4 regions of the Weissella sp. ESL1177 genome follow, and region 1 is predicted to be linked to each of the others. Evidence: riboswitches for the same ligand, from Rfam matches in the RefSeq annotation. Region 1 holds a riboswitch; each other region holds the start of a gene.

Region 1 (7,777 bases):
ACAATCACCGTTGGTTTACCAGTAAACATGGCATTATTTGGTACAAAAAGTTTACCGTATATTCTCATTTACTATATGGCTAATACCACAGTTTTTTGGACAATTGGTGTTTATATGATTTCTATTGATGGTAATCATAATAATAAACATTTTAATTTACGACAAACACTATCTGGTATCTTAAACCCACCAATGATTGCCTTAATTGTGGCATTACTATTTGTCTTTTTAAATATTAAATTACCTGCATTTTTAGTAACCGATTTAACAGAATTGGGTGACACCAACGTGCCATTAGCTTTAGTATTTATTGGTTTTGCCATTGCTAAAACGCCTAAAAAAGATTTACTACCAAATAAAGAAACCATCACTCTATCGCTTAGTCGATTTGTCTTAGCACCATTAACAATGGCACTTATCTTGATGCCTTTTGATTTGCCACTATTGTTAAAACAAGTATTTATTATTCAGGCCGCTATGCCTGCTATGACGAACGCTGCAGTTATGGCATTACAATTTAAAGCTGATTATAAATTTGCATCCATTAGTATTACACAAACGACATTGTTAATGTTAGTCGTTATTCCAATTTTAATGGTAATTATTAGTTAACGATTAATAAAAATCCGACTTGCATTCTAATCATTATTTGTATTATGGTGAAGGTAGATGAATGAAATATTTATTCATCAAAACAAGAATACAGAAAAGATTAAGGAGGCAATATAATGATTTTATTTGGCACAAAGGCATGGGCAAAGCAGACATTGAAGGCTGCCGGAATTAATCAGATTCCTGTTGCAAAACGACCAACTCGTCTTGCAAATGCAACAACAACTGCTCTTTACCAAGCTATTTTCAGTCATAATCTCGTTTAAAATTTATTAAAAATATAAGATACGAAGATGAATGTATCTCAAAAAAAGTTGGACTACTGTTATTATTCAGTAAGTTCAACTTTTTTGGTTATTTATACTAAATAAAATAAAAATATTGCATATTATTTCATTTATTGTTAATATAATGGCAACATGATGAAGATTTATTTGGAGGATTGCAATAAATGAACGAAATAGATACGACAATATACCAAGATGCATGGTTAAATGATTTAATTGGCTTATTAAAAATTCCCTCAGTGCGTGACGATACAAACGCTACGATGACTGCACCTTATGGACCGGGTCCAAAAGCAGCTCTTGATTTTATGATGTCGTTAGCACAACGTGATGGCTTTGAAAAAATTGGTACAGTTGGCAATCGTGCTGGCTATATTTATATCGGTCCGGAAAATGACAAGCAACCAATTGGCGTCATTGTACACGTAGATGTTGTCCCCGTTAATGATATTGATCAATGGGAAACAGAACCGTTTGTACCAACCATTAAAGCAGATCATCATATCTATGCACGTGGTGCTGACGATATGAAATCTGCTGTTATGCTAACTTACTATGCAATTAAAGCAATACAAGATGCACATTTACCTTTAAAGCATCAAATTCGTTTTATTATCGGGACTGATGAAGAAAGCGAATGGGCTGATATGCATCAATATTTTGCTGAAGAAGGGCAATTACAATATGGTTTCTCACCTGATGGCTCTGCTCATCTTTCTTATGGTGAGAAAGGTATTAGTCAACTAGATCTATATTTTGATGCAACTAACGATGCAGATGCACCGCTAAAATTATTATCATTTCACAGCGGCTCAGCAACAAATGTTCTACCAGGGTCTGCAACAGCGATACTAACAGGTCTATCAACGGCTGAAGTTAAGCCATCATTTCAAAAATACTGCGATAGCCACAAAGTTTCTGGTTCACTAACTGAACATGATAATAACATCACATTAAAGTTACAAGGGATTGCAACACACGCCGCACGACCAGAAACTGGAAAAAATGCTGCGACATACTTAGCTAATTTTCTAAAAGACTACCCATTTAGTGGACAAGCTGCAAAATTTTTAGCATTTATTGGTGAAAAGTTACATCAAGATCCTTATGGTGAACATTCGGGTTATGGTAAAACCGAGCCAAAACTTGGTAAAACAAGTCAAAATATTGGCATAACTGACTTTGTTCCTGGTGAGACAGGTCATATTAATCTAAACTTCCGCTATTCATTAGCTTTTGACGAGCAGCAAACGATTGATCAAATTATCCAAGACGAACCATGGTTAACTAATATTGTTCGTGATCCGGCTGGACTTGTGCCACACTACGTCGATCCAGAGGATAAGTTAGTGACATTATTGGCCAATGCTTATCAATCAGTAACTGGACAATTGCCTGAAACCGGTGTTAACGGCGGAGCATCATTTGGACGTTTAATGTCTAATGGTGTTGGCTTTGGTGTTTTACCAACTAATGAACCATCAACGGCTCATGCTGCAAATGAATCTTTTGATTTAGACCTATATGAGAATGGACTGAATATGTTAATCACCGAAATTTTAGCACTAGCCAATAACTTATAAAACAAACTATTTTGCCATTAGCCATCTAAAGCTTAAAGCATAATGAAAGCGTTGACTTGTCCTATGTTAAGTGCAATAATCATGTTGTAATTAAATAATTTACTAGGGGGGCTTTATGCTGAGATGTTTTTAAAACAGACCCTTTGAACCTGTTTAGTTAAGACTAACGAAGGAAAGTAATGGTAAACTTGCATTTTCAAGCACAAATAACCAGGATTTCCTGATTATTTGTGCTTTTTAGTTACCACATATTTGGGAGGAATCATGATAGAAGTACCACAGGTCATTACAATTGCGACAACAGATGCCAGTGGAGGGGCAGGCATTAATGCTGATTTAAAAACATTCCATAATCAACAAGTTTATGCTGCAACAATTGTTGTTGGTTTAACTGCGCAAAATACGTATGGCGTTCAAGGGCAGTATACAATTCCAACAACGTTTATTTTAGAAGAATTTAAAAGCATTGCGGATGACTTAGATATTAAAGCCGCTAAAACGGGCGCTTTACTAGATGCTAATCGTGTCCATGCAGTTGCTCAAGGTTGGCAAAAAAACAATTTTGGTAAATTAGTTGTTGATCCAGTTATGGTTGCAAAAGGGGGCGCACATTTATTGAGTGATGAAGCCATTAACACTTTAAAAGCTGAATTAATACCCCTTGCATTCCTAATTACGCCTAACTTACCGGAAGCAGAAGTCCTAGTCAAAAAAACTTTAGTCACTGATAATGATGTCATAGAAGCGGCAATTAAATTACAAAAAATGGGTGCACAAAATGTCTTGATTAAGGGCGGTCATCGCCCAAATTCACAAAATGAATATGCCGATTATATACTATATGCTGATGGTACGTCAGAATGGTTAACAATGCCAGGAATTAAAACAAATCGAACTCATGGAACAGGAGACACACTGTCTGCCTTTATTACTGCCAACTTAGCTAAAGGGTACGCATTAAAGGATATTATGCCAAAAGCAAAGCAATTTACTTATGAAGCCATTCGCCAGACAATCAATGTTGGTCATGGACATGGTCCCTTAAATCATTGGGTAGATGTTCAAATGGAGGAAAAGAAATGATTTTTCATAATTATTTATTGGAACAATCAGATGATATCCGAAAAAATATTTATCAAACATCATTTGTACAGGGAATCGCTTCAGATAATTTGCCACAAACTCAAAGGGATTATTATGTTGCCCAAGATACCTATTACACAAATTATTTTGGAAAATTATTTGATTTAGCAACCAAAAAACTAACCGTATCACAACAGGCGGCTCAACCACAGTCATCGGATGAAGAATTAGCTCATGAAGCTTTGTTAGCTAGTCCAGCAAGTTTGGATATTCTACCTGATGTACATAACTTAGCATATCTCGATCATATGGAACAAGCCATTAAACGTGGTGATGCAACAAATGCAATGTTGGCGCTATTACCTTGTACAGAGTCTTATCATTTGATTGGTCAACAATTCATCAACACGACAAAAAATAATACGTATTTACCTTGGTTATCTTATTATACTAGTCCTGACTATACTGCATTCACGCACTGGAGTTGGCAAGTTGTTGACCAACAAGTTCCAAATTGGCAGACGTTATCAACAAAACAACAACAAACCTATTTAGAGACGTATTTAACATCTTATCAATATGAATTATCTTTTTGGGAACAGGCAGCGAAACATTAATCATTATTGAATGATATACTATAGGTGTCTATAAATAAGAGGAGGACAAATAAATGAACACATTAATTTCAGTTGCAATTGCACCATTTGGTGTAGGAGATGAGTTAAGTAGTTACGTTAACGACATTATTGGGGTCATTGAAGAATCTGGTCTAACATACAAAACAACAGCCATGGGAACCGAAATTGAGGGGGAGTGGTCTGACGTTATGGGAACAGTGCAAAAAGCAATTCAAACGCTAACAGATCAAGGAATCCGTGCCTATGTTTCATTGAATGCAGATATTCGTCCTGGACACACAAACACGATTGAAACAAAGTTACAGAAGTTAAGTCATAAACTAGAAGGTTAATTAATTTAAACTTGAAAGTCACTAATCTGAAATAGTTAGATTAGTGACTTTTTTGAAATATTATCAAAAATTCAAATCGCGTTAATGCACTTTTTGTATTGTATATGGAATTATAAATCAATGTGAAATCATTTTTTAAAATTGTTTTTATAGACAAATCCCACAAATAGGACTATATTTATTTTTGCAAGCGTTTTCAAACCCGTTTGCAATTATTTTTAGGTTTTTTAGGAGATTTTATTATGGAAACTGCAATGTCATCCTCAAAGAGTCAGCCAAAAGTTGTTAATCGTTGGCTGGTCATCTTTGGTACTGCTCTTGTGCAATTAGGTGTGGGAACTTTTTACGCATGGAGTATTTTTAATACACCCATTTTGAAGATGTTTCATCAATTAGTCATTGATCCAGCCACTGGTAAAACAGCATCTGTACAGCCTCATTTGGGATCTATTTCATTGATTTTTTCAATTGGCGCTTTAGCCTTATCATTATCAACAATCTTTGTTGGTAGTTTAGTTAAAAAGTTTGGTGTGCGTAAAGTGACGATAACTGCTGGCATTTTATTTGGTGTTTCGGTCTTTATTGCTTCACGTGTTCATTCATCTAACCAATTATGGTTATATTATATTTCAGCAGGTGTTATGCTTGGGGCAGCTGATGGTATCGCTTATATGGCAACTCTTTCAAATGCGATTAAGTGGTTTCCTGAAAAAACTGGGTTAATTTCCGGTATTTCTGTTGCTTTTTATGGTTTAGGTTCATTTGTTTTTAAATATATTGATTCCGCTATTTTAGGTAATAATATTGTTCATAATCTCCCATATGCTTTAATGGGTTGGGGATTTTTATCAATGATCCTTATTGTCGGCGGTGCGATGTTTATCCATGATGCCCCTGAAGTAAAAGAAGCTACTACTGTGGATGATGGTATGCATCATGAATTTACAACAAGTGAAATGTTACGTAAGCCTCAAGCTTACTTGTTATTTATTGCATTATTAACGATTTCATTGTCAGTCTATCTAACTGGGATTGCATCCAACTTAGGAACTAATTTAGCTGGATTGGACATTGCCCAAGCAACGAACGTCGTTGCTTTAGTTGCTATTGCTAATACAGTGGGTCGTTTCTTAATTGGCTCATTATCTGATAAATTTGGACGTAAACCTATGTTTATCTTATCTTACACGGTAACCTTTATTGCCGTTGCAATATTAGCATTTAGTTCTCATCTAAGTGTACCTGTATTCTATACCGCAATGATGGCGGTAGGCTTCTTCTTCGGTGGTACGATTACAGTATACCCAACAATGGTGGGCGACTACTTTGGTCTAAAGAATCATAGCCAGAATTATTCATTGATTTATCAAGGATTTGGGTTTGGAAGTTTAGCAGGAGCCATTATCTTGTCACTAGCTGGTGGTAATCTATCGGTTGTCTTCAATATTTATATGGTAATGTTGATTGTCTCATTACTTATTTGGATTTTCATTAAGAAACCAGTTTATCACAAATAAAATATTATTATCGGCAGGTTAGTTCAAACGAACTAACCTTTTTTATATTGTCAGAAACCAGTTGTGACTAATAATTTTATACACGTAAAATTTTCAGTTATCATTTTGGCTAAAAAATAGTAGCTTTTTTTATATTATTTTGTGTATAATATCATTTGTAGAAAAATGATTTTACGATAAATGAAACAGGAGACGTTAATTGGATGACTACTCAAATTCAAAAAAATAAATTTTTACAATTAACCACTTTTGATATTAAGGTAATTGGTTTAGTATTAATGGTTATTGACCATTTTCATCAAACTTTTGCCCCACTAGGCGCACCTAATTGGTTAGACTGGTTTGGGCGTCCTGTGGCCACACTGTTCTTTTTTACGGCTGTTGTTGGTTTCGCACATACCCACAGTAAAAAGAGCTATATGCTACGTTTATACATCAGTATGGTCGTCATGGCACTTTTAATGAACTTGACCCAACAAATTGTTGGCTTTGAACAAGTGCAGTTAATTAATAACATTTTCCGTGATCTGTTTATTGGAACCATCTTTATGGCTGGTATTGATCAATTTGAGAAAGTGCGTGAAGGGCAGGCAGGTAAGCATATTACTTTAGGTGTTCTGTTATTTCTATTACCTTTCTTGTTATCAATCATCGTCATGCCAGTGCTATCTTCGGGAGGAGCAATTGGCTCTGGGCAGAAAATATTTATGCAGATCCTATTAGCAATCGACCCAGCAATTTTACTTGCCGAAAACAATATTATGGTTTTACTAATACCAGTATTATATATTTTCCGTAATATACGTTGGGCACAAATTTTAAGTATTGCTGTTGTTGCATGTATCTACGGTATTTTTGGTTCAACACAATGGATGATGATTTTTGCCATTATTCCAATTGCTTTGTACAGTGGTGCTAAAGGACGGAGTATGAAGTATTTCTTCTACATCTTCTACCCAGCCCATATCATTATTTTGTACTTACTTGCTGATTGGATGTATATGCCAATGAAGTAATAGAAAAAAGGACCACATCAATTATGAATTGGTGTGGTCCTTTTACTATAAAAATTATTATTTCGTATAACGATAAACTTTTGCTTCAAATGGGCGTAATGTTGTTCCACGATCGTCCGTATAATTACTAATTAATACTTCCGCATTAGCCGGCACATCATAGTCACGTGATTGTTCTGACTCAGTAAAGTTATTAATGACTAACAATTCTTCATCATCACCAATTCGCTTATACGAGTATACTTCAGCATCTTCTGGATCCAACAACTGATAATGACCAGTTGTAATGATAGGTAACTCATGACGTAATTTAATTAACTCTTGATAGTAATAAAATACCGAATCTTTATCAGCTAGTGCTTCTTCAACATTAATCTTATCAAAATTGTCATTCATCTTTAACCATGGTGTCCCATCAGTAAAGCCAGCATTTTTACCAGCAGTCCACTGCATAGGAGTACGTGCGTTATCACGTCCCTTATAATGCACGTAACGCAACATTGTATCATCATCAATTAAATGATCTTTATTAACCAAATACTCACGCGCATTCAAAATCTCAATGTCATTGAAATCATCCCAACCTAAATTATACGCATTCGTCATACCAATTTCTTCACCCTGATAAATATAAGGTGTTCCTTGCATGAAGTGAAGAAGGGTACCAACCATTTTGGCAGATACAACACGGTATTCTGGTTTATCACTA
Region 2 (7,777 bases), 1.0 Mb from region 1:
CCAGAGAGTTATGACTTAATAAAAATAAGATGACGTTATTGTAAATATAAAAGAGCATGGAAAAACTATCATTACGAAAGTTATCGTAAATGATTTCTTTTTTTTGTAATTCTTTAAATAAATTAAACATAAAAGTTTTATTTAAAAATGGAACCGCATGACCAAATAAATATAATTCGAAGAAAGTCCAACTTGCTATACTCTGAAAATACTCTTCGAGAATTCGCATCTCGTTTTCGTTTATTTTACCCACACCCAAGGTTGTCAACATCATTTTTAATTGGATAACTTGCAACTCCGCAAACTTACCAGATTTATTTTGCCACTGACTTAAATATTTTTTTAATTGTTTAACATCACCATTTTGATAAGCCATTTGAAAATCAGGTAATAAATCATTATTTTCTGTACGCTGTTCTTGGTATAAAAATTCAAATTCCGAAAGTTGTACGTTAATGCGATTTAGTAATTGTAATAAATGTGTGAAAGAAATATCAGTCAAGCCACGTTCAAAACGTGACAGAAAAGGGACAGAAATAATTCCCTGACTTGCTTCTTGTAAAGTAATATGTTTACTTGTTCTAAATTCTTTAAATATTTGTCCAATTTTCATAATTTTTAACCTATATGCAAATTCTCATCTTCCCATTTTACACTTCTTTTAAAATAAAAGACATCAGTTCAATTTATAAGCAAAAAACTGATGAATATCTAATCTATGGAGGAAAAAATTTGCAGATAATACGGTCGAAGTTTCATTATTTATGGCTTAGTTTTTTAATTTCATCGATTGGAGATTGGCTATATAAATTAGCCATTCCAATCATTATTTTAGATAAGACAGGCTCTGCTTATCATGCAGCAACAACGTTTGGTGTTTCTTTTATTCCTTGGATAGTTTTTTCTTTGGTGGGTGGTAGTTTAGCCGATAATTACGATAAGAAGAAAATTTTAATTTTAGGAAATCTTTTTTCTGCGATAGCTAGTTTCGGTTTAATGATCATGCTATCAAAGGCAACGATTAACTTTACACTATTGTATATTGGTATTTTTATTTTATCTTCAATGGATCCTCTCATTCACCCAAGTTTTCAAAGTATTATTCCAGAGATTGTTATACCAGAAAAGTTTGCTAATGCTAATGCAGTCATTCAAACAATTGATAATACGTTATCAATTTTAGGCCCTTTAATGGGTGGGTCAGTGGTGACCCTATTAGGTGGTAACCATGCTTTATGGATCAACACCATTTCATTTTTGCTAGCAGCAATCATGCTTTGGGGATTACCTAGTAAGATTGATCATCAAGCAAACAGACCAACTAGTATGTGGCACAAAATAGCCCATGATATTGGGACAGGTGCTAAATATAGTGTGCAACAACGCGTGATTTTTAGTGGCTCAGTAATGTTTTTATTTACCAATTTTGCTTTGAATATGTTTGAAGCTAATTTTATTTTCTATATGACGAAATTCCTTCATTATCCAGTGATAGCTGCGACGATTGCTATGTCTCTTGGTGGTATTGGCGCTTTAATTGCTGGATTAATCGGGGGAAAAGTCGTCAATCACTTTCATGCAGGCTTTTTGCTATCCAGCAGCACTATTTTAGCAGGAATCAGTACCCTGTTATTGTTGTTAAATACGCATTATCTCTATATTGGTTGTATTTTAGGTCTGATTAGTTTTTTTGGTAACATCAATGTGATTACTTATTTTACATTACGACAACGAACTGTCCCTCAAGAACTATTAGGGCGAGTTGTTTCAGTTACACGTATGGTATCTTATGCGTCCATTCCTATCGGTTCATGGTTTGGTGGTCTTTTACTAGACCATGGTCAACCGATGTTTATTGTCATTCTAATTGCTGGAATCATTCGAACTTTGGCAGGTATAGGCGCAAAATTATCACCTTTAGGGCAAGAAAAGTAATATCTGAATCCTATATTTAAGAGTTGTGTCTACAGCAATGTTAGTCATAAATATCGCGTTTTCTACTGTATTTGACCTACAAAGCAAGCTAACGCTGAGATATAAATTCACGACAAAATATTCACCCAATCGCTAAAATAGTACAAGATTCCTACAAATTAGTATGTTACAAGATTTAGAAATTTTGAAAAGTAATACGCAATTACCAATCTATATCGTAAAGCTTATGATAGAAATTCATTACAAAGCTCAGAATGAAAATTTTTGAGCGCTTTTTTATTCTTTTAATTAATTTAAGTCTAACTTATAAAAATCAAAAATGGTGCATATCAATGTTAGGTTAAATTTAATCGATTGATTAATCATTGCAAAAAAATAACCGCCTTAGTTCCAACAAACTAGCGGTTATTTCGTCGTTAAATTATGCCACCATCTTGTATCAACTTAATGGGAAGTCTCGTTGATGCAAAGCTGCACTATCTTTTTATTCTTGTGCAACTATAAATCTAAGCAGCATCTCAATACTTAAACGACTATGCATACTTCTATTCATACCCAACATTATAGTAAATACTAAAGTTAACAAATTCATAACTTTAATCATCAGCTGAGCGTTTAGCTAATTTTTTACTGGCAAGACGATTTGCTTTAATTCCTTTTCATCAGCTGCAATCATAATCGCAGTCGTTGTGTCACCAACAACATTAAGTACCGTACGGAAAACACCTGCAAACCAATCAATACCTGCTAATAAGGCAATACTGTCTAATGGTAATCCAAGCGTTGGGACAATAATTGTTAGCGCCACTAAGCCGCCACCAGGCACTGCGACAGTTCCTAAGCACGCCACAATGGCTAACAGCACAATCTTTAACATCATCGCAAATGACAATGACAACCCATAAAACTGAGTCATTGTCACACATGCTAATGCTAAATACATGGCTAACCCATTACTATTTAATGCCATCCCCAATGGTAAAACTAACTCACTAATCTCTTTTTTAACACCCAAACGATGTTCAGCATCAGCCATTTCGATTGGTAATGAGGCAGCAGAAGATGTCGTTGTCATTGCGATCAATAGAATATTAGCAAAACCATGCATGACTGTCCGTAAAGACATCTGCGCACGTATCATAATCATGCCAAATAGGGCAGCTAAGAAAAGAATCGTGCCAATCGCAAATAAGGCTAAAAACTTGAATAAGGGTAGTAGAACTAATAACCCATTTTTAGCAATGGTTGCTGCAGTTAACGCACCAATACCAATGGGTGCCAATCGTAAAACGAATTGAATCAAATCAATCAATAATTGGTTCATTTGTTCTAGGCCACGAATGATATTTTGATACTGTTGATGAGCATTTGCATGGCTTAAAACAACACCAAAACAGAGTGCAAATATAATCACTTGAATCGTATTGCCTTTTGCTAACGCCGTAAAAATATTGGTTGGGAAAAAATCTAATATCATGGTTGACGTTGAAAGGGGCTGACTCGTTATATTTTCAACGAGTTCTGGATGTAATTTCAAGTGAATGCCAACACCAGGCATCAACCACCAACCCAATAAAAGTCCAACTAACGCAGCAACAAGGGTCGTACCTGCAAACCAAGTAGCTGTTTTTAATCCGAGACGTCCTAATTGCTGCAATGGTAATTTACCGACTGCCACAATAACTGTACAAAAAACTAAAGGCATCACTGCCATTTGAATCAGTCTCAAAAAGATATCACCAATCATTTGAATCCCTGCAATTTTTGTGCCAAAAATAGCACCGAAAATCACACCAATGATCATCCCAATAATAATTTGCGTTGTTAGATGAACTTTTACTCGCATTTTCTCACGCCCCATTTGCTTGTGTAGACAGACTAACAGCTAACAATGCAATACCATTTAATAAATCTGACATCTTTGTATATTCAACCGGGGCATGACTAATTCCTGCTTCACTTGGTACAAAAATCATCGTTGTTGGCACAACCGCACTCATTATTTGACTATCATGACCTGCACCCGAAAATAACTCTTGGAAGGGGAGCTTCATTTGAGTAGCTATCTTAGCATTTTGTTGTCTTAATGCCTGTGATAAAAGGGTTGCAGGAACATGTAATGTCTGTTTTACCGTCACATGATCAAATTGTGCTATCATTGCTTTCATCGCTGTCACAAATGTGGCTAATAATTCGTCTGATTCATCCCGACAATCAATGGTAAACATGCAGGTTTCGGCAATGACATTGCTCACATTAGGGGAGACATATATTTCTCCAATGGTAAATGTTAGACTTTGTGATGATTGTCCGGCCAAATCATATAATTTTGTCATCAGATAACTTGCCGTTGCAACTGCATCTTGACGTTGTGCCATTGGTGTCGTACCAGCATGGTTTGCCTGACCATGCACCGTCACATCATAGCGATTTTGTGCAACAATGCCAGTCACTAACCCAATTGATTGGTGTGCCTGTGCCAGGCGCGGTCCTTGTTCAATATGCAATTCCATAAAGCTTGCTGGTAAAGACGCTCGCTGTCGACTCACACCAGACATTGCTTGTAATTGTTTGACTGCACTGCGTCTAGCTTGTTCAAATGTTATACCTGATTTATCAACTAATGATGTTACTTGCCGATGTCCTGTATAATAACTGGATCCAGTAAATGCTGCTGGAAAACGGCTACCTTCTTCTTCGCTAAAAGAAATCAAACGGAGCGGTTTTTTAGGTAAAGAACCTTGTTGATAGACTTTTTGTATCGCACAAAATCCACCCAGAATACCAAATAAGCCATCATAACGACCACCTTGACGCACAGTGTCCATATGAGAACCCGTTGCAATCGGTGCAACTGTTTCTTGTCCCGGAAAATCTAGAGAAACATTGCCATAATCATCAACAGTGGCTTTTGCATGATATTTTTGACCAAGTAAAATTAAAGCACGTTGATTCTGCAACCACTGTTGATTATAAACGAGCCGATTTTGCCCAACTTCATCTGATGCATTGAACTGATCTAGCAAATCACCTAATTGTACAGTTTCATTCGACATAATTATTTACTAATACCCGCTATTGGTGAAGATGCCACAGCTTTTTTATCCAAAACACGACCAAGATGCGCAAGATAACCTTTTCGGCCTGCTTGAACAGCTAACTTAAAGGCTTCTGACATCAATGGTATATCACCAGCTGTTGCCATCGCTGTATTAGCCATTACTGCAGCGGCACCCATTTCCATAGCTTCAGCTGCTTGACTTGGACGACCAATACCGGCATCAACGATAATCGGTGCATCAATTTCGTTAATTAAAATTTGAATCAATGCTTTCGTTGCCAAGCCTTGATTCGTACCAATTGGCGCTCCTAATGGCATCACAGCTGCAGCACCTGCGGCCACTAACTTACGCGCAGCATTTAAATCAGGCAACATATATGGCATCACAATAAATCCCTCATCTACCAAAACCTGCGTTGCTTTGATTGTTTCTTCATTATCAGGTAACAAGTAAGTTTTATCTGGTACAACTTCAAGCTTAATGAAATCACTACCACTTAATTCACGAGCAATGCGTGCCATGCGGATAGCTTCTTCAGCATTCGTACAACCAGATGTGTTTGGTAAAATCGTGACATCTTCAGGAATATAATTCAAAATATTTTCTTCAGCTGCGTTCGTTCGGCGCAAAGCCATTGTAATAATTTGTGCGTCAGCATGATGAATTGCCGAATCAATTAATTCATATGAATATTTCCCTGATCCTAAAATGAAACGCGAAGAAAAATGGTGACCACCAATAATTAAATCATCATTACTTTCAACCATGATTATTTATCTCCTATTCTGCTAAAACGGGGCGCTTAGTTAATAACCGTAAGATGGCATTAGCCTCATGACCAGCACATACCATAACACGTGGTGCCATCAGTCCTTCAGCACCTTTACTATAACCATCTCCACAAATATAAACATTTGGTAACTGTTGTTTTGTTTTCATCTCATTAGTGACATGTAATCCTGCCATACCATTGCCCATAACAAGTGGCTTGTCAGGATAAAAGTTGGTTATACCATCCAATAACATCGCCTTGGCCATTGGGTTATCAAACGCCTCACAGACAATATCACAATCTGCAAATAATATTTCGATATTATCAGGCGTTATTTTGACCTGCTGGATATCAATATCAATAAATGGATTAAATTCTAATAAATTTTGCTTCAATGCCACAACTTTAGGCATCCCAATCTGACTAACTTTATATTGTTGCCGATTAAGATTACTCATTTCGATGGTATCAAAATCAATGATTGTTAAATGACCAACACCACTACGGGCAAGTGCAATTGCAATATTTGAACCTAAGCCACCTGCACCAGCAATCGTAACTCGCGCATTTTGCAAAGGTTCCGTTGTACCAGCAACATTACGTGCTTTCATGCCCTCAAAGAAATCGGCGACAGCTACGCCTTGAAATTTTGGTGTCATTTTATTTGTCCTCTTTTCTAACCACCACCAACAAAAGAAATTAGTTCAACATGATCATTTTCTGATAATCTTTGTGTCGCTAATTCTTCACGATGAATAATTTTGCCATTTAATTCCACAACAACATTTTGCATCATATCTGTTTTTTCTTGTAATAAATCGACTAGTGTCTTACCAGCCATATTTGCGATTTGTTCACCATTTAAAATAATCAAAAAAATACCCTCCTTTCTCATCACGAAAGAAGGGTATTTGTACACAGTCAAATATCGTACTTCCTTCGATCGTATTATCGACATCAGGTTCATGGGTATATTCTCAGCTTGACAGCACCCCAGACGATGGTTGTTTAGATTTTGTTTTTACCAATTGCTTTATGCAATCCTCATAAAATATAAAAAGCAGCCTCTTTGTTTTCACAAAAAGACTGCCCATCAATTACTATGTTCGGACTGTATCTTCCTGCGCAGGTATTAACCAAATCAGGTTCAGTGGGTATATTCTCAGCTTAACAGCACCCCAGATACGTTAATTAACTTAACAAGATAACCATAGCACGTTTAATTATGAAACACAACTCATTATTGAAATCGCTTTCAATGATGAGCTGTTGCATGCATCATTTACCTTGTATCATACGACAAGTCACCACCTCAAATTTCACTACTATGAAATTCTAAACCACTATCTCTGGCTTTACCATCTGCTCTAAACGACCCATCCACCAGCCCAATCCTGTGCCAAGAGCTAATAAGATAACTGCAAACATATAATGCCAAACAGTGAAACCAGTATAATCTATCGGGATAATCATCACTGTTGATGCCATCACAATACCAAAAATAATATGGAACAACTTGGCATAAGCAACTTTAAAAACATACGCCATAACTTTTGCAAATACTAAAACAATCACAATCAATCCTAAGAGAAGGGGGATCAATACCGTTAAATCACCATTTTTAATACCATCACTCATTCCTTTGTATAGTCCTAAATAAATTAAAAAATTAGATGGACTCAATCCTGGTACAAGTAATCCTAATCCAATCAAAGCACCTGCTAAAAACCAAGCGCCCATGCTGGGTTCAATGGTTGAAAATAATGGTCGACCAAACCATAAGAATATTAACATCAAAATACACGCCATTATGGACAATGCGATATCCCATTGTGATCGTCCCATTTTTCCCGCTTCATACCATAATGTTGGCACCGTTCCTAAAATAGCACCAATAAAGAACCAACGTGCAACACTTTCAATTTCTCCTAACATAAAGCTAATCAAAAATGATAGTAAAAAAATACCCAGCACTGCACCAATTCCAACTGGTAAGAAAAACCGGACA
Region 3 (7,777 bases), 400 kb from region 1:
CTCGTTTTGATTAGTAAAGATTGCTTGCTCATTTTGTAAAAATAATCGTATAAATGCCTGTTCTTCAACATAATGATTTGTGTCGACAACTGATAGCACCTCTTTTTGTTGATTAGCTGCTATTTGATCAACCCCAAGCACTTGTTGTGTTTGCATATTAAAAATATGATGGCCAGATAATTTACGACCAAACAAAAAATATATTAAAAATCCTACTATTGGAAACAATAGTAAAACTAGCATCCACGCCCAAATAGACGTTATATCACGATAACGATCTCTAAACACCGTTAATATTGCCGCTAGTGTATTAATAACAAACAATCCGGTTACTAATATCACCACCCAATGTTCAAACATACCAACACTCCTTTTGAATAGTAATACTATTCTAACAGTTTTATGTAACACAAATATGTTAAATTAATAATTAATTTGCCAACTACTTTAATAAGTGATGTTTTACTAAATATTGATGAGCAACTGTTGCTGCTTGCTTATGTTCAACCGTTACTTGATAATTCATTTCAATCATATCTTGATTACTAATTTTATTTCGTAGACGATTTAAACTTGCTTTAATTTTCGGATATTTCGTTAATATTGCTGTTCTAATCAAAGGTGCTCCTTGGAATGGTGGAAAATACTTTTTATCATCTTTTAACGTTACAAAATGATAGGCTTTAAGTTGTGGATCCGTCGTATAAGCATCTGTCACGTCTATCTGCTTATTCGCTAGTGCTTTGTAGCGCAAACTTGATGACATACTAGTAACTCGTTTAAAGTTTAACTGATAAGTTTGTTTCAACCCTGGAAATGAATCTTTTAATTGATAAAAATCATGATCAAATCCCGCTGTTAATTGCGGTGCACGCTTTGCCAAGTCACTCGTTGTTTTGAGATGATAACGTTTTGCGTCTGATCGTCGCACAGCCAGTGCATACGTATTTTGATATTTCATTGGTGCAAGATATGTTAAATTATCTTGTTGCTTAATTGCTCGTTTTGCATCTTTAAATGCTTGCTTTGGTTGATGGCTAACGTGTTGTCCTTTAACTAATGTTTGTAATACTGTCCCTGTAAATTCGGGATAAATATCAATATCACCTGATTTAAGCGCTTTATAAATAAATGTTGTCCCGCCAAAATTTGGTTTCAAGTTAACCGTTAATCTTGGATTATCGTTTTCAATCAACTCTTTATACATATTAATTAAAATTTCTGGTTCACCACCTAGTTTACCAGCGATTGTGATCGTACCCTTGGGTTGCATCAACGCTTGTCCACCTAAATAGCCACCACCTAAGACGATTAATAAAGTTGTAATAATACCGATTTTCTTTAATGATAATTTCCCAATTAATTTAATGCCCCACGAAAAGGCCAATGCTAGTACTGCTGATAAAATGGCACCTAATAAAAGCTGTGCATTGTCATTCGTTTGAATGCCAATCATAATAAATGTTCCTAAGCCACCACCACCAATTAGTGCTGCTAATGTTGCTGTACCAATGATCATCACCATCGCAATGCGTAATCCGGATAAAATCATCGGCATTGCCAATGGTAATTGTATTTTGAATAATTTAAACCAACGAGAAAAGCCAAATGCTTCAGTTGCTTCAATTAAGTTCGGATCAATTTCGGTTAAGCCCGCGTACGTATTTTGAAATATTGGCATAATTGCATAAAGTACTAATGCAATAATCGCTGGCACAGTACCGATACCCACAAATGGAATTAAAGCACCTAAAACAGCCAAACTAGGAATCGTTTGTACAACACCCGCAACTTGTAATACAAATTCCCCTGCGCGTCGATGATTAATTAATGAAACAGCTAACGGTACAGCAATAATCGTAGCAATTAGAATGGCAATTAATGACAGTAAGATGTGTTCTCGTAAGGCAACGATAATATCATTTGATTGTGTCATCAGTAAATTAACGAATTCATTTAACATATCGTCCCTCCTCAATGTTCACTAATATATTTCATCAAATCATCACTAGTTATCATAAACGACTGATCAATAATTACCTGTTGATGGACTCGTAAACAGGTTGCTAATTCTTGAATCGTTTGCGTGCCACGTAATTGGGGTGTGACATCAGTCGATTGTACTGCATGCAACTCATGAAAAATACCTGCTTTTTTTAAATCATTAATCAAAACGACTGGCTGATGATCAAATAAAGCAGCAACTGTTTGATTTGCTGGTTTATGAATCACTTCATTTGGTGTCCCAACCTGTTCCAAATGACCATCAACTAATACACCAATCTTTGTCCCTAAGCGTAAAGCCTCTTGCATATCATGGGTAACAAAAACAATCGTTGGTTTAAACTCTTGATACAATGACAAAATTAAATCTTGCAATTGTTTACGAGATAATGGATCAAGTGCGCTAAAAGGTTCATCCATTAAAATTATTTCAGGTTTTGTGATCAATGCACGTACAATGCTCACACGTTGCTGTTCCCCACCAGACAATTCACTTGGCATTCGTGAACCATATTGTTCATGTGGTAATCCCACTTTATCTAGTAATTGGTTGACCATTATTTGCCGTTGCTCACGCTTTATTCCCTTAGATTCCAATAAGATACCTGCATTTTGACTAATGGTCAGATTAGGAAATAGTGCAATATTTTGTAAAACATAGCCAATATTTTGCCGTAATTCTTTTATATCCATCTGATTAACATTTTTATTATCTATATAGATATCACCATTAGTTGGTTCAATTAAACGATTAATCATTTTCAAAATCGTTGTTTTACCACTACCACTTGGACCAACCAAAACAAAAAAATCTTCAGATAAAATGGTTAAATCAAGGTGATTAACGACTTCTTTTTCTTGATAGGTTTTGATAACATCTTTGAATACAATCATTAATATCCTCCTTTGCGTTGCTTCACGAATTAATTTAATCATCAATAAATTTTTATAATAGCAAATACTTTAAGTATATAAAAAAGACTGGGTACTAATTCATAATTGACTCAGTCTTTTGAAAATTATAATGTTTCAAGTGCTTGTTTAAGATGCTGCACTTTTTCTGCTATATTTGTTGCCTGCATAATCTCACTAACCACTGCAACGCCAATAATGTTAGTGTCCTTAAAAGTTGCAATTTTATCCTCTTTAATCCCACCAATAGCAAATACAGGAATTTTAACTGCTGCTGTAATTGCCTTGAGAGTTGGTATTGATGTTTGTTTTGTGACAACTTTGGTTTGTGTTGGAAAAATTGCACCAGTGCCGAGATAATCTGCCCCATTTTCAGCGGCTTCAACTGCACGTGTGACTGTTTTTGCAGATACACCAAGCATACGTTCAGGACCAATCAATTGACGTGCAACGTCAACAGGTAATTCATCATCACCAATATGAACTCCGCTTGCATCAACCGCTAAGCAAATATCAATACGATCATCAATAATTAATGGTAGATGATACTTATCAGTTATTTGTTTTACCTGCAATGCTAATTCATAATAAGCTCTTGTTGATAACTCTTTTTCACGTAACTGAACCAAGGTGACCCCATTAGCACAGGCTATTTCAAGTTTACTCAAGAATTCTGCCTTAGATTCTCCATATCGAGCTGTCACTAGATATAATTCTTTTGCCATTTTTTACCCCTCTTATCTTGTTGATCCAATGCGGATCATCACTACCCAATACTGATAATTCATTCAAGAATAATTGTCGAAATTCTGCAATTCCTGAAGTTCTTGCTTTTCGTTTTGCCTGTTCACCTGAAATATTTAAATAACTAATGGCACAGATCGTCGCCATCTCTGTTGGCATGTCTGTCCCCAAGAAAGCTGCAATCAACCCACCTAATGTATCACCAGATCCTGTAAAACGATCTAATTCATCCACACCATTTGAAAGTACCCAAACGTTATTTTTTGAAACAACGATGTCCTTTACGCCAGTGGCAACATAGGTTAATTGTGACGAGCGAGCTTGTAGTGCTGTAATCAAATGACTTATTTCTTCATCTGTCTGGTCAAGTATGCTGCCATCCACACCACGGCTATTTGTTGCTAAGCCACAAAGTGCGCGCATTTCAGAAATATTACCACGGACAACAGTTGGCTGCATTAGCATTAACTTTTGTGCAATTTGCATAGCTGATGTCGCACTTGCAATTCCCACAACATCTAATACAAATGGTTTTTGTTGCATAGCCAATTGTCCAGCAGCTAACAAGCTTTTTTCTTTATTAGGCGATAAACTACCAAGATTTAGTAATACAGCATCTGTTTGACTCGCTAAATCATCAAAAGCACGCACATCTTCTGTCATAATTGGTTTTGCACCAACATAGAGTAATGCATTTGCAACAGTTTCAACAGATATGGCATTCGTAATACAATGAACGAGCGGTGATTTTTTAAGAGGTATTGTGATTTCTGTCAATTTCATGCCCCCTTTTTACCATTAAACAGGCGCATCATATCTTTAAAAAGTGTTATTTTCTTGGCCTGTTGCCAAATTAACCATGCGGCAATGGCACCCATAAAAGTTGCCCCCAAAAATCTCGGTGTATACAACAACCAATATAAATCTGTTTTTGTTCCAGTAAATAATACCATTACTGGATATGACATTAATGACCCGATAATTCCTGTTCCAATTATTTCACCGATAATTGAACCGTAAATATTATGAGTTAACCTTGCCCCAATACCTGCTAATAAAGCACCAAATACTGCACCAGTCAATGCTAATGGCGGAATTCCCATCATCATCATTCGAATAATACCACAACACGTTGCCATAATTGTTGCATATAATGGTCCCATTAACACACCAGCCAAAATATTGATCACACTCGACATTGGTGCCATCCCCTCAATCCGTAAAATTGGTGATAAAACGACATCTAAGGCAATCATCATCGCTAAATAGGTGATTTTCCTAACATTTGTATTCATTGATATTCTCCCTCAATTTAAAATTTGTTTGGCGATGTTGACTAAAAAACGCTCAATAAAAAAGCCTCCTTGCAATAAAAAATCACAAAGAGACCATGAAAATGCCTTATATGCACAATTCCTTCGCTTAAATAACTAAAACAGGTACGGAGGGTTTAGAGATAATCTCTTTCTCAGCTAATACAGCTCCCCTTTGTGATATCTATTTAATTTTATATTATTATAGTAACACATTAACAACTAAAAATACGTTTAAAGAATATCGTGATTAGTTGCTTGTGTGATATATTTCCAAAATAATTCATTCGCCTTTGATTCATGCATTTGTTTACATCTCATAAAGCCAAAATTACTTGTTGTATTTGTTCCTATTTTACGCTTAATTAATGGACCATCATTTGTCATATCAACTCTTTTTTCCATCATTAGGGCAATTCCCATCCCATTTGAAACCATGTTTAAGATAATATCGATTCTTTCACCTTGATATGATACCGCAGATGACAATTGTTTTTTATCACCCATGACTCCTAATTTATTGAAAATTAATGTCTCTTCTCCTTCAAGCAGCAATAATTCTTCTGACATTAAATCGTTTAATGAAATAATTTGATGATTTGCTAATGGATGATTTACCGGAAGAATACAAACTAAATTATCCTGATCCGTTAATAACGTTTCAATGGTTTGATTATTTGTAGACGTATAATGACCAAATACAATATCAGCCTGATTATTATTTAAAGAGTCTAACAATAAATTATCTTTTATTTCTGAAAAATGTAACGTAATTTCTGGATACCGTTGATGAAACGCACTCATCAATGAAAAGCCACGATAATTTGAAAAAGTTGGCATGGTATGAATCGTTAAAACATTATCTGACTCTGTATTATGTTGTTCTAACGTTTGTTGTAATGCCGAAAATTCATGTAAAATTTTTTTAGCATACATCTCTGTAATACGACCAGACTCTGTCAAATAAATATGCCGATGTTCACGTTTAAAAAGTCGTGTCTTTAATTCTTTTTCCAAAGATAAAATTTGCTTTGAAATATTCCCCTGTGTTGTATATAATCGGTCTGCTGTTTCAGAATAATTCCCCGTTTCCGCCAAATCAAGAAAAACAGCAAATTTATGAATATCCATAATATGTCCCCTTATTCATTACCGTTTGGAATAGTTTACCACAAACCAATCAATGTTGACATACTAAAAAGGAAGTCAGATAACAAAATCCGACTTCCTTTTTAATTAATCAAATTTATTTTTCAGAAATTGCTGCAATTCCTGGCAACGTCTTTCCTTCAAGATATTCTAGAGAAGCACCACCACCAGTTGAAATGTGGCTTAATTGATCGGCAACACCCAATTGTTGTACGGCGGCAGTTGAATCACCACCACCAACGATCGTCGTTGCACCATTAGCAGTAACCTTAACAAGTTCTTCACCAATTGCTAGAGTTCCCTTTGCAAAGTTTGCCATCTCAAACACACCCATAGGTCCGTTCCAAACAACCGTCTTTGCATCTGAAAGAACTGATTTGAATAATTCTACAGACTTAGGACCGATATCAAGTCCCATGTAACCATCTTTAATGTCACCCTCTGCAACGTAAGTCTCAGCATCATTTGCAAATTTATCTGCGGCAATTGCATCAACAGGTAGAATTAACTTATCACCAGCATCGGCAATCAATTGCTTAGCAAGTTCAACCTTGTCCTCTTCAAACAGAGAATTACCAATCTTTTCACCCTTAGCGGCAGCAAATGTGTATGCCATACCACCACCGACAATCACTTTATCTGCCTTTTGTAATAAGTTTTGAATAATTGTAATTTTGTCAGAAACCTTTGCACCACCAATAATGGCTACGAATGGACGCTTAGGATTTTCAACAGCACCACCTAAGAACTTAATCTCTTTTTCCATTAAGTAACCAGCCGCTGTTTGTGAGATATTTGCTGCAATACCAGCATTAGAAGCATGTGAACGATGAGCTGTTCCAAATGCATCATTGACAAATACATCACCTAATGATGCCCAGTAAGCACCAAGTGCAGGATCATTCTTAGATTCACGCTTCACAACTTCACCATCAACAACATCAGCATAACGCGTGTTTTCGAAAATCAACACTTGTCCATCTTCTAACTTGTTGATTGCATCTTCCAACTCAGGACCCTCAATAGCAGGTACAAACGTTACGGGTTGACCAAGTAAATCAGCCAAACGTTGTGCCACAGGCTTCATTGAAAGTCCTGGCTTATCATCCTCGCTCTTAATGCGTCCCAAGTGTGAGAATAGAATTGCTCGTCCACCTTGTGACAAAACATACTTAATTGTTGGTAATGCTGCAACAATACGGTTATCGTTTGCAACTTCTTGACGCCCATCAACTTCTTTAAGCGGTACATTGAAGTCAACACGCATCAATACTTTCTTACCCTTTAATTCTAGGTCTTCAACTGTTAACTTTGCCATGGAAATTTTCTCCCTTTTTTACTTCAAATACTACGAATCTTATATAAAAAACGGGTGGTTCAGACTATTACTAAACCACCCGTTTTCAATAATAGTTAAGTAACTATTAAAGTGTTGCCAAGTGCAACAAAGTACGGATCATGTTTGAAGTGAAACCATACTCGTTATCATACCAAGCAGCAGTTTGTACTAATTGCTTATCACCAACTGTGATAACCTTAGTCAAAGTTGGATCAAACACAGCACCGTGTGTATCTCCAATGATATCTGAAGATACAATTTCATCATCATTGTATCCAAATGAATCATTCTCATACTTCTTTACTGCATCGTTAAC
Region 4 (7,777 bases), 330 kb from region 1:
TAAATCATGGCTATCAATAACGATGATTAAGCAAAATATGCGTATAGTTTGAGGTTATCTCGTATGAATTTAAAAAAATTTGGTATGACACTAGGCACGATGTGGGGAGCTTATGCACTCTATAAAGTGATTACATTAATTTTATTGTATTCGTTTCAAGGATTAGAAGGTAAAGCCTACTATGAATTTATTTACTTTGGGATTGTTATCACGATTTCATTCATTTTATTGAAATTATCAAAAAAATTATTTCATCAAACAGTTCGTTTTAAGTCGAATCTTGTTTATATCAAACGTCATTGGTCAATTTTTATTGTGCCACTGTTTATATATGGTGTTGATGCAATGGCCATTCTTCCTGATATAAGCAATCATTCGATATATATCATGATTGTTTCGATTCTTAGTGTATTAGGAGCAGCTATATTTGAAGAAATTAGAGACAGAGGGGTTGGCCTGAGTGGTTTCAGTGAAGCATTGCCTGCTAATAAATGGCAACCAATGTTAATTGCATTAATAACATCATTGAGTTTTGCATTAACACATTATTTTAATTTGATGTTACCCAACGCACCCAGCTTGGATGCAACGAATCAGCAAGTAGTCTATACATTCTTCTTGGGTATGGTTTCAATGGTGTTGTATATGCGGACAGGAAGTATTTTGTACAGTATACTGATTCATTTTCTTAATAATTTTTCATGGTGGACACCGTCAACTGATTTATCACAAGCTGGTTCTTGGAGTTCTATGTTAATACTCTATGCATTGATTCCGGCAATCTATGCTTTGTGGTGTCTTCGTCCTAAAAAAATCAAAGATAATACTATTTTGTTAAATCAATCAAATCGTTTGGAACGATAATTTTAAAGATTATCTTAATAAAAGGCTTAACCAGAATCGTATAGCTGTGACGATATGTAGCTCTGAGATTGACAATGACAATAAATGATTACAATAAAAATGCGAGTGTGACAAAAGACGTTTTGAAGCCGATTGTAACAACAATTAGGTGATTTTGGTTTGCAGTATAACGAAGAACCGGAAGCGCCTAATTGTTGTTACAGTAAGGTTTCAGTCTTTTGGAACACGTTTAAAGGCGCTAATCTACCAATCAAAATTGATAGATTAGCGCCTTTTTAGCTGATCATAACGACTTATGTCTCAGCCCCATTTTTTGTTGTCTATAAATTACCAAGGCTTAATAAAAATAGCAACTAATAGATAAGCCAAAATTAATAGAAAGGCTAACCCCCATTCCCATTTTGGCAAATGTTCTTTGACGGTTTGCGTTCTTGGGAAACCTTCTGAAAAACCATGTGATGTCATTGCAATGGCAAGATCATCTGACCAATGTAAAGCACTTAAAATGGCTTTAAAATAAAGCTGCGGTTGCCATAGATGATAGGTTACACCACGTAGAGCACCAGCATAACGAATAATTTGTACTTGTCGACGAACACGTGGTACTAAATTAAAAGCGGCTAACAAACCATAGGTGAAAGTGTTGGATAGTTTCAAATGTTGATTCAAACTAAATAGCAAGTCTTTAACGTGCACAGTTAGTGTTAGCGCGGCACCTAGTAGTAAGTATGCATACAAACGTGTTGCATAAACGATAGCTAAATGATGTGTGTCTCCAGTACCAAAGGCAATAAATGACCACCAAGTTCCAAAAGCAACAGGAATTGAAATGATGAGCATCATTAGGACAATTTTTAAATTAGGTCGCTGGGATAATAAGTATATGAGACTAATCATAGCAACGAAAGCGTTCAAGGTTACTGAACGGACGAATGAGGTTTCTAAACCAATCCCCAACATGATAACTAATAAAATTGTTGGATTTAATTTATACATTTGGTGCCTCCCCAACAAGTTGTAGTGTTTGGTTCTGGAAGATTAGTTCATAATCAATAAATTCATCTAAGCCAGCACGTTGGTGAGAAATCATCAAAACACTTTGTTGCGTCTGTTGGACACAGCCACTGATGCAAGTCATGACCGTGTGTACTGAATCAATGTCCAAACCGGCTAAGGGTTCGTCCAATAATAAGACAGGTTGGCCCATGATAAGCATACTAAGCACTTGGAGTTTCTTCTGCTGGCCGCCAGATAGTTGGTACACGACATGATCTGTTAAATGATCTAAATGTAAATCAACTAATGTTTGTGCAATGCGATCATTTGTCCAATAATCTGAAGTTAAGCTATGCTGTTGAGATAGTTGGATTTCTTCGGCAACAGTCATTGTCACAAATTGGTCAGTAGCTGACTGAAAAATTAAAGCAACTTTCTTAGCCCAATTTTTCAAATGAACTTTGGCCGTATCTGTTTGATTCCAAGCGACTTGACCTTGATATTTGATTTGATGACTAAGTGCTTTGAAAAGGGTTGATTTACCGATACCGTTGGCCCCCGATAGTAAACCAATTTGCCCAGTGGGGAGTACGAACTGACTATTTTTAAGTAAGATTCGTTCTGTGCCAACAGTTAATGTTAGTGCTTGCCAGCTTAGTTGGCCATCTGAATTTGGTATCCCATAAAAGGGCTTTTGAACTGGTAGATCAGCCAACTGATTCAATGATTGTTGATGTAGCGATCCCGTTTCAGTATCAATGGCATATAAATGATCGACTAGTGATTGATAGCCTGATAAGTCATGGTCAGAAATAATAATCGTTTTGTGATGTTCTAACTGCATTTTCTTTAAATCAGTTAGTAAATCTAAGCGAGCATTTGGATCAACGCTTGCAAATGGTTCATCGAGTAAGATAATGTCGCTATCCATTGCTAAAATAATTGCAAGCGCAACACGTTGTTTTTCACCACCTGATAGAGTCAGTAGATTTTGATCAGCAATTTGTTCTAAATGAAGTGCAGTGATTGCAAAATGAACACGTTGCGTAATAACTTCACTTGGTAATTGCAAATTTTCTAGGGCGAACACTAACTGTAAGCGGGCAGTTCGCATAGCAAATTGACGGTCTGGATTTTGAAAAAGCATTGCAATACGTTTTGCACGTTCAAACGGTACAATTGGTTGAATTGGTTCATTGTTCAGTAATACTTGGCCACCAGTTATCACACCTCCAAATTTTGGATAGAGACCAGCCATTGACTTTAACAAGGTTGATTTGCCTGATCCTGAAGGACCAATCAATAAGTTGAAGGATGCTTCTTCAGGTATCCAACTAATATTATTCAAAACATTGGGTTGACCAGTTTGGTAAGCAAAACTTAAGTTATCAACTTCTAATTTTGTCATAGCTTAATGTTTTAGAATACCAGACTTGGCAACTAATTTTTTGATGTAATAGACCAAGACGCCACCAAAGAAACCAGCAGAAATGAGGCGAATGACAAATAAAGTAATCATCATACTTGGTTTATAGTCTGCATACCCACTATTAAACATGTCCCAAATAAAGGTGACTATTGTGGTTGTTAAAACGGATAAACTTAAGCCTAATTTTCCCCAATTTTTGTAACCAGTAGCGGCGAAACCAATTTCAGTACCGAAGCCTTGCACAAAACCCGAGATTAACGTACCTGCTCCCCAACTTGAGAATAATAGCATCTCTACTGCAGCAGCTAATAATTCACCTAATATTGAGCTACCAACTTTTTGCAAAATAGCACCTGCTAATGGACCAGCCATCAACCAAACACCTAATGTTAAGTCATTTGCATAAGGTTTTAATGGGGTTGCAGCTAAGGCATAATAGGCTGCACTCCAAACTTCAAAAATAACACCAAAGAAAATAGCGATAATGGCTAAGAAAATGACGTCACGTAATGACCACTTAACCTTTGATTCATTAACTGTTTGCATAATAATTGCAAACCTCCTTAAAAATATAATGTTATCGAATCGCCGAAGCTTTGGTAACAAAAAAGCCCCAATACCATGTGTGTGAGTCACTCACTGGTACTGGGGCTTGTTTACTGTCATGGTAAACAAACCAAGCTCCCTAGCAAAATTACTTTGCTCAGGTTCTATGGGTATTTTCTCAGCCAGCTCTATGGCACCCCAGCTTGTTTGATTCTCCTTTAAGTATAGTGTTAGTCAGGCAGATTTGCAAATTTCTACTCATCATACTAGCAAATCATGAAAATGATTTCATAATAGGAACAGATCAGCTATACCGTAATGACATAACTTTTGTTAAAATAGAAGTGATGACGAGTGGCGATTAGAAATGGAGGAACTCATTCGTGGAATCTCAAATAAAGCTGTTAGGATTAACTGCTAATCATGATTTGGCAAAAGCAGTGGCTGAAGAGTTGCATATACCTTTAACGCAATTGGATATTAAACGTTTTGCTGATGGTGAAATATACGAACGTATTTTAGAGAGTATTCGTGGGGATGATGTTTATGTGATTGCGCCAATTGCTGAAGAAGTTAATGACGCTTTTATGGAAATGATGATTATTGTTGATGCATTGCGACGTGCATCAGCCGAGCAAATAACATTAGTTATTCCGTACATGGGTTATGCTCGTCAAGACCGCAAGGCAAAAGCTCGCGAACCAATCACTGCCAAGATGGTTTCTTCATTAATAGAAATGAATGGTGTTGACCGTGTTGTATCAATGGACTTACATGCCGATCAATTGCAGGGGTTCTTTGATATTCCAGTGGATCATTTGCAAGCAGCACCACTATTAACAGACTATTTCTATAGTCGTAAATTGTTGGATGATATTGTTGTTGTGTCACCAGATCATACTGGTGCAGGTCGTGCTCGAAAATTTGCAGATTTACTTGGTGCACCTTGGGGTATCGTCAATGATAATGTTGCAATGACAACGCCAGAATCAGAAGATGCTATTGTTGGTGATGTGAAAGGACGTCGTGCCATCATTGTTGATGATATTGTTGATACAGGTTATCGAGTGCAAATGACTGCAAAAGCGCTATTGGCAAATGGTGCGACTGAAGTTTATGTTGCAGCAACACATGCCGTTCTTTCAGGACAAGCAGCTGAAAAATTAGCAGCGGATAGCCATATTGAGCGTTGCATTTTTACGGATACTTTACAGATACCTGAAGAAAAGCAAAGTTCAAAGTTTACGACGTTATCTGTTGCACCATTATTTGCAGAAGCAATTCAACGCATTCACGATGACAAACAATTAGATGTCTTATTACGTTCAAATAATAAGCCAGAAATTAGTTTGTGAATTTAAAATAAAAGCAAAGAGATTGAGAGGAGTATTGTGATGGTCTATGCAGCAGCTGATAATCGGTATGATATCATGCCATATCGACGTGTTTCAGATTCAGGGTTAATTTTACCAGCATTATCTTTTGGTTTATGGCGTAATTTGGGTGACCAAAAACCATTAGCAAATTCAAGAGAAGTGATGTTAAAAGCTTTTGATAATGGTATTTTTTCATTTGATAATGCTTCTAATTATGGCCCAGCAGATGGTACAGCTGAAGAAACATTTGGGGCAGTTTATCAAAAGGATTTACGACCTTATCGTAATGAGTTGATTATTACAACGAAGGCTGGTTATCATATGTGGCCAGGACCACTGGGTCAATTTTCAGGTAAGAAAACGTTAATGGCCGCTTTGGAGTTGTCATTACAACGAATGCATTTGGATTATGTTGACATTTTTTATGCTCATCGTTGGGATCCAAATACGAATTTACGTGAAACAGCAGAAGCATTAGACCTAATGGTGCGCCAAGGTAAAGCATTATATGTTGGTGTATCAAATTATACGACAGAACAAGTCGCTGAGATCAGTAAGATTTTTGATGAATTACATACGCCATTTATTGGTAATCAAATGTCATATAATATGTTCAACCGTGAAGCTGAAGAGACAAATATGTTAGCAACATTAGACCAACATCATGCTGGTTTGATTGCATACGGTCCATTAGCCGAAGGATTGTTGACTGACCGTTATTTAGATGGTATCCCAGCAGACATGCCGTTGCACCGAACAAACGCTTTTATTCAGAAAGATCCAGAAGGAGCAGTTGCTAAGTTAAACGCATTGAACAAGATTGCTGCTGATCGTGGTCAAACATTGGCACAATTAGCAATGGCTTGGTTGTTACGCGATAAGCGGGTGCCTTCAATTGTGATAGGTGCATCTTCAGTTGCACATCTACTTGACAATGTCAAAGTAGCAGATAATATGGCTATTTCTGATGATGAATTAGCAAAAATTGATGACATTTTAAAGCAATAAAAACTTGTTGGATAAAAATTGTTTATTTTCGGCATTGTCAGAATGATGGAAATAAACAATTTTTTTATGAATAGATATTGACTAGAAAGGAAACAGCTAATGGCAAGAAAAGTGACGGTATTAGGATCATTAAATTCTGATACGATTTTACATATTGACCATTTACCAATGCAAGGTGAAACGATGGCAATGTCTGATGCGTCCACTGCTCCAGGCGGAAAGGGTGCGAATCAAGCAGTTGCAGCTCAGCGATTAGGTAGTCAAGTACATTTTATTGGTGCCGTAGGTCAGGACCAAAATGGTCAATTATTATTAAATGCATTGACGACAGATGGTGTTGATACAGTGCACATTGCACAATTACCAGACGTTGGGACAGGTGCGGCTTATATCTTGTTAGAAAGTGATTCACACAATACAATTTTAATTTTGGGTGGTGCGAATCAACGGCTCAATGAAACGAATGTTGATGAAGCAAAAACGGTCATTCAATCATCAGAGGTGCTCATTGCGCAATTTGAAACGCCAATTATTGCCACGTTAGAAGCTTTTAAAATAGCAAAGGCAGCGAATGTGATGACTATTTTAAATCCAGCACCTGGACGGCATGATATACCAGAAGAATTATTGTCCTTAACTGACTTAATTACACCAAATGAAACAGAAGCAGAAATTATTACTGGTATCCCAGTAACTGATGATTTATCGATGGTCAGTGCATCAAATAAATTACAAGCATTGGGTGCAAAAAACGTGATCATTACGCTGGGAGAACGTGGGGCTTATTACCAAATGGGTGATGGACGTAGTGGATTTGAGCCTGCTTTTAAAGTCAAAGCAGTCGATACAACTGCTGCTGGAGATACATTTATTGGCGCATTAGCGACGCGATTATTACCTGACATGACAAATATTGTTGACAGTGTTCGTTTTGCTAGTGCAGCGTCAGCATTAACCGTTCAAGGAGCTGGCGCTCAGCCATCAATTCCAACCCTTGCAAAAATGAAAGAAGTTTGGCATTAGTGATGCACAATAATGATATTATTCGTCGATTACAATATATTTTAAATATTAACAGTAAAGACATGATGACCATCTTCCAATTAGGTGGTTTAACTTTAAGTAAACAGGCTTTTCAAGAAATGATGGTCAAGCCAGAGCAAAACAGTCCACGTGATGCACAACTATCAAGGCATGATCTAGAAAAATTTATGAATGGTTTAATTATTTCACAACGTGGTCATAAAAAAAATCCTGATGGCTCGATAGCAGCACCAGATTATAGTATGCAACGTGATAATGACATTAATAATGTTGTGATTAAGAAATTGAAAATTGCAATGTCATACACAACGGATGATTTACTAGCCTTTTGGCAAGCTGCTGACTTTAAAGTCAGTAAAGGAGAAGTGGGAGCAATGTTACGCAGAAAATCACACCCAAAATATTTAGTGGCTGGCGATCAATTTATGCGTAAATTATTGATTGGTATGGCAAATACACGACGTTAATTTCATAATAGCCAATATTCTAGGTATGTTGGTTAAAAAGCTGCCAC

The links. A riboswitch is a leader RNA that binds a small molecule or an ion and turns the genes downstream of it on or off. The one in region 1 is predicted to bind thiamine pyrophosphate.
Region 2: linked by a shared signal. The riboswitch ahead of thiS (sulfur carrier protein ThiS) and the one ahead of thiD (bifunctional hydroxymethylpyrimidine kinase/phosphomethylpyrimidine kinase) in region 1 are both predicted to bind thiamine pyrophosphate.
Region 3: linked by a shared signal. The riboswitch ahead of thiW (energy coupling factor transporter S component ThiW) and the one ahead of thiD (bifunctional hydroxymethylpyrimidine kinase/phosphomethylpyrimidine kinase) in region 1 are both predicted to bind thiamine pyrophosphate.
Region 4: linked by a shared signal. The riboswitch ahead of AC3B5D_RS01565 (ECF transporter S component) and the one ahead of thiD (bifunctional hydroxymethylpyrimidine kinase/phosphomethylpyrimidine kinase) in region 1 are both predicted to bind thiamine pyrophosphate.

What each region holds. Positions count from the first base shown of each region.
Region 1 is NZ_CM176591.1:638,503-646,279, reverse strand. Features, by position in the region: gene AC3B5D_RS03075 (AEC family transporter) at 1-612, shown strand, start outside; gene AC3B5D_RS03070 (hypothetical protein) at 729-878, shown strand; gene AC3B5D_RS03065 (Sapep family Mn(2+)-dependent dipeptidase) at 1,064-2,482, shown strand; TPP riboswitch at 2,577-2,674, shown strand; gene thiD (bifunctional hydroxymethylpyrimidine kinase/phosphomethylpyrimidine kinase) at 2,747-3,565, shown strand; gene AC3B5D_RS03055 (TenA family protein) at 3,562-4,182, shown strand; gene AC3B5D_RS03050 (MTH1187 family thiamine-binding protein) at 4,236-4,535, shown strand; gene AC3B5D_RS03045 (OFA family MFS transporter) at 4,778-6,052, shown strand; gene AC3B5D_RS03040 (TraX family protein) at 6,256-7,068, shown strand; gene AC3B5D_RS03035 (glycoside hydrolase family 13 protein) at 7,126-7,777, opposite strand, start outside.
Region 2 is NZ_CM176591.1:1,756,135-1,763,911, forward strand. Features, by position in the region: gene AC3B5D_RS08585 (helix-turn-helix domain-containing protein) at 1-613, opposite strand, end outside; gene AC3B5D_RS08590 (MFS transporter) at 733-1,935, shown strand; gene AC3B5D_RS08595 (dicarboxylate/amino acid:cation symporter) at 2,555-3,781, opposite strand; gene AC3B5D_RS08600 (hydantoinase/carbamoylase family amidase) at 3,786-4,991, opposite strand; gene AC3B5D_RS08605 (thiazole synthase) at 4,994-5,764, opposite strand; gene thiF (sulfur carrier protein ThiS adenylyltransferase ThiF) at 5,778-6,428, opposite strand; gene thiS (sulfur carrier protein ThiS) at 6,446-6,643, opposite strand; TPP riboswitch at 6,686-6,775, opposite strand; TPP riboswitch at 6,871-6,960, opposite strand; gene AC3B5D_RS08620 (DUF368 domain-containing protein) at 7,105-7,777, opposite strand, start outside.
Region 3 is NZ_CM176591.1:233,927-241,703, reverse strand. Features, by position in the region: gene cls (cardiolipin synthase) at 1-360, opposite strand, end outside; gene AC3B5D_RS01210 (ABC transporter permease/substrate-binding protein) at 443-1,963, opposite strand; gene AC3B5D_RS01205 (ATP-binding cassette domain-containing protein) at 1,975-2,898, opposite strand; gene thiE (thiamine phosphate synthase) at 3,024-3,641, opposite strand; gene thiM (hydroxyethylthiazole kinase) at 3,595-4,443, opposite strand; gene thiW (energy coupling factor transporter S component ThiW) at 4,440-4,955, opposite strand; TPP riboswitch at 5,057-5,158, opposite strand; gene AC3B5D_RS01185 (LysR family transcriptional regulator) at 5,208-6,104, opposite strand; gene AC3B5D_RS01180 (phosphoglycerate kinase) at 6,220-7,440, opposite strand; gene gap (type I glyceraldehyde-3-phosphate dehydrogenase) at 7,547-7,777, opposite strand, start outside.
Region 4 is NZ_CM176591.1:307,801-315,577, forward strand. Features, by position in the region: gene AC3B5D_RS01550 (CPBP family intramembrane glutamic endopeptidase) at 64-864, shown strand; gene AC3B5D_RS01555 (energy-coupling factor transporter transmembrane component T family protein) at 1,192-1,860, opposite strand; gene AC3B5D_RS01560 (ATP-binding cassette domain-containing protein) at 1,853-3,268, opposite strand; gene AC3B5D_RS01565 (ECF transporter S component) at 3,272-3,835, opposite strand; TPP riboswitch at 3,955-4,046, opposite strand; gene AC3B5D_RS01570 (ribose-phosphate diphosphokinase) at 4,219-5,190, shown strand; gene AC3B5D_RS01575 (aldo/keto reductase) at 5,230-6,219, shown strand; gene rbsK (ribokinase) at 6,319-7,242, shown strand; gene AC3B5D_RS01585 (DUF1456 family protein) at 7,245-7,730, shown strand.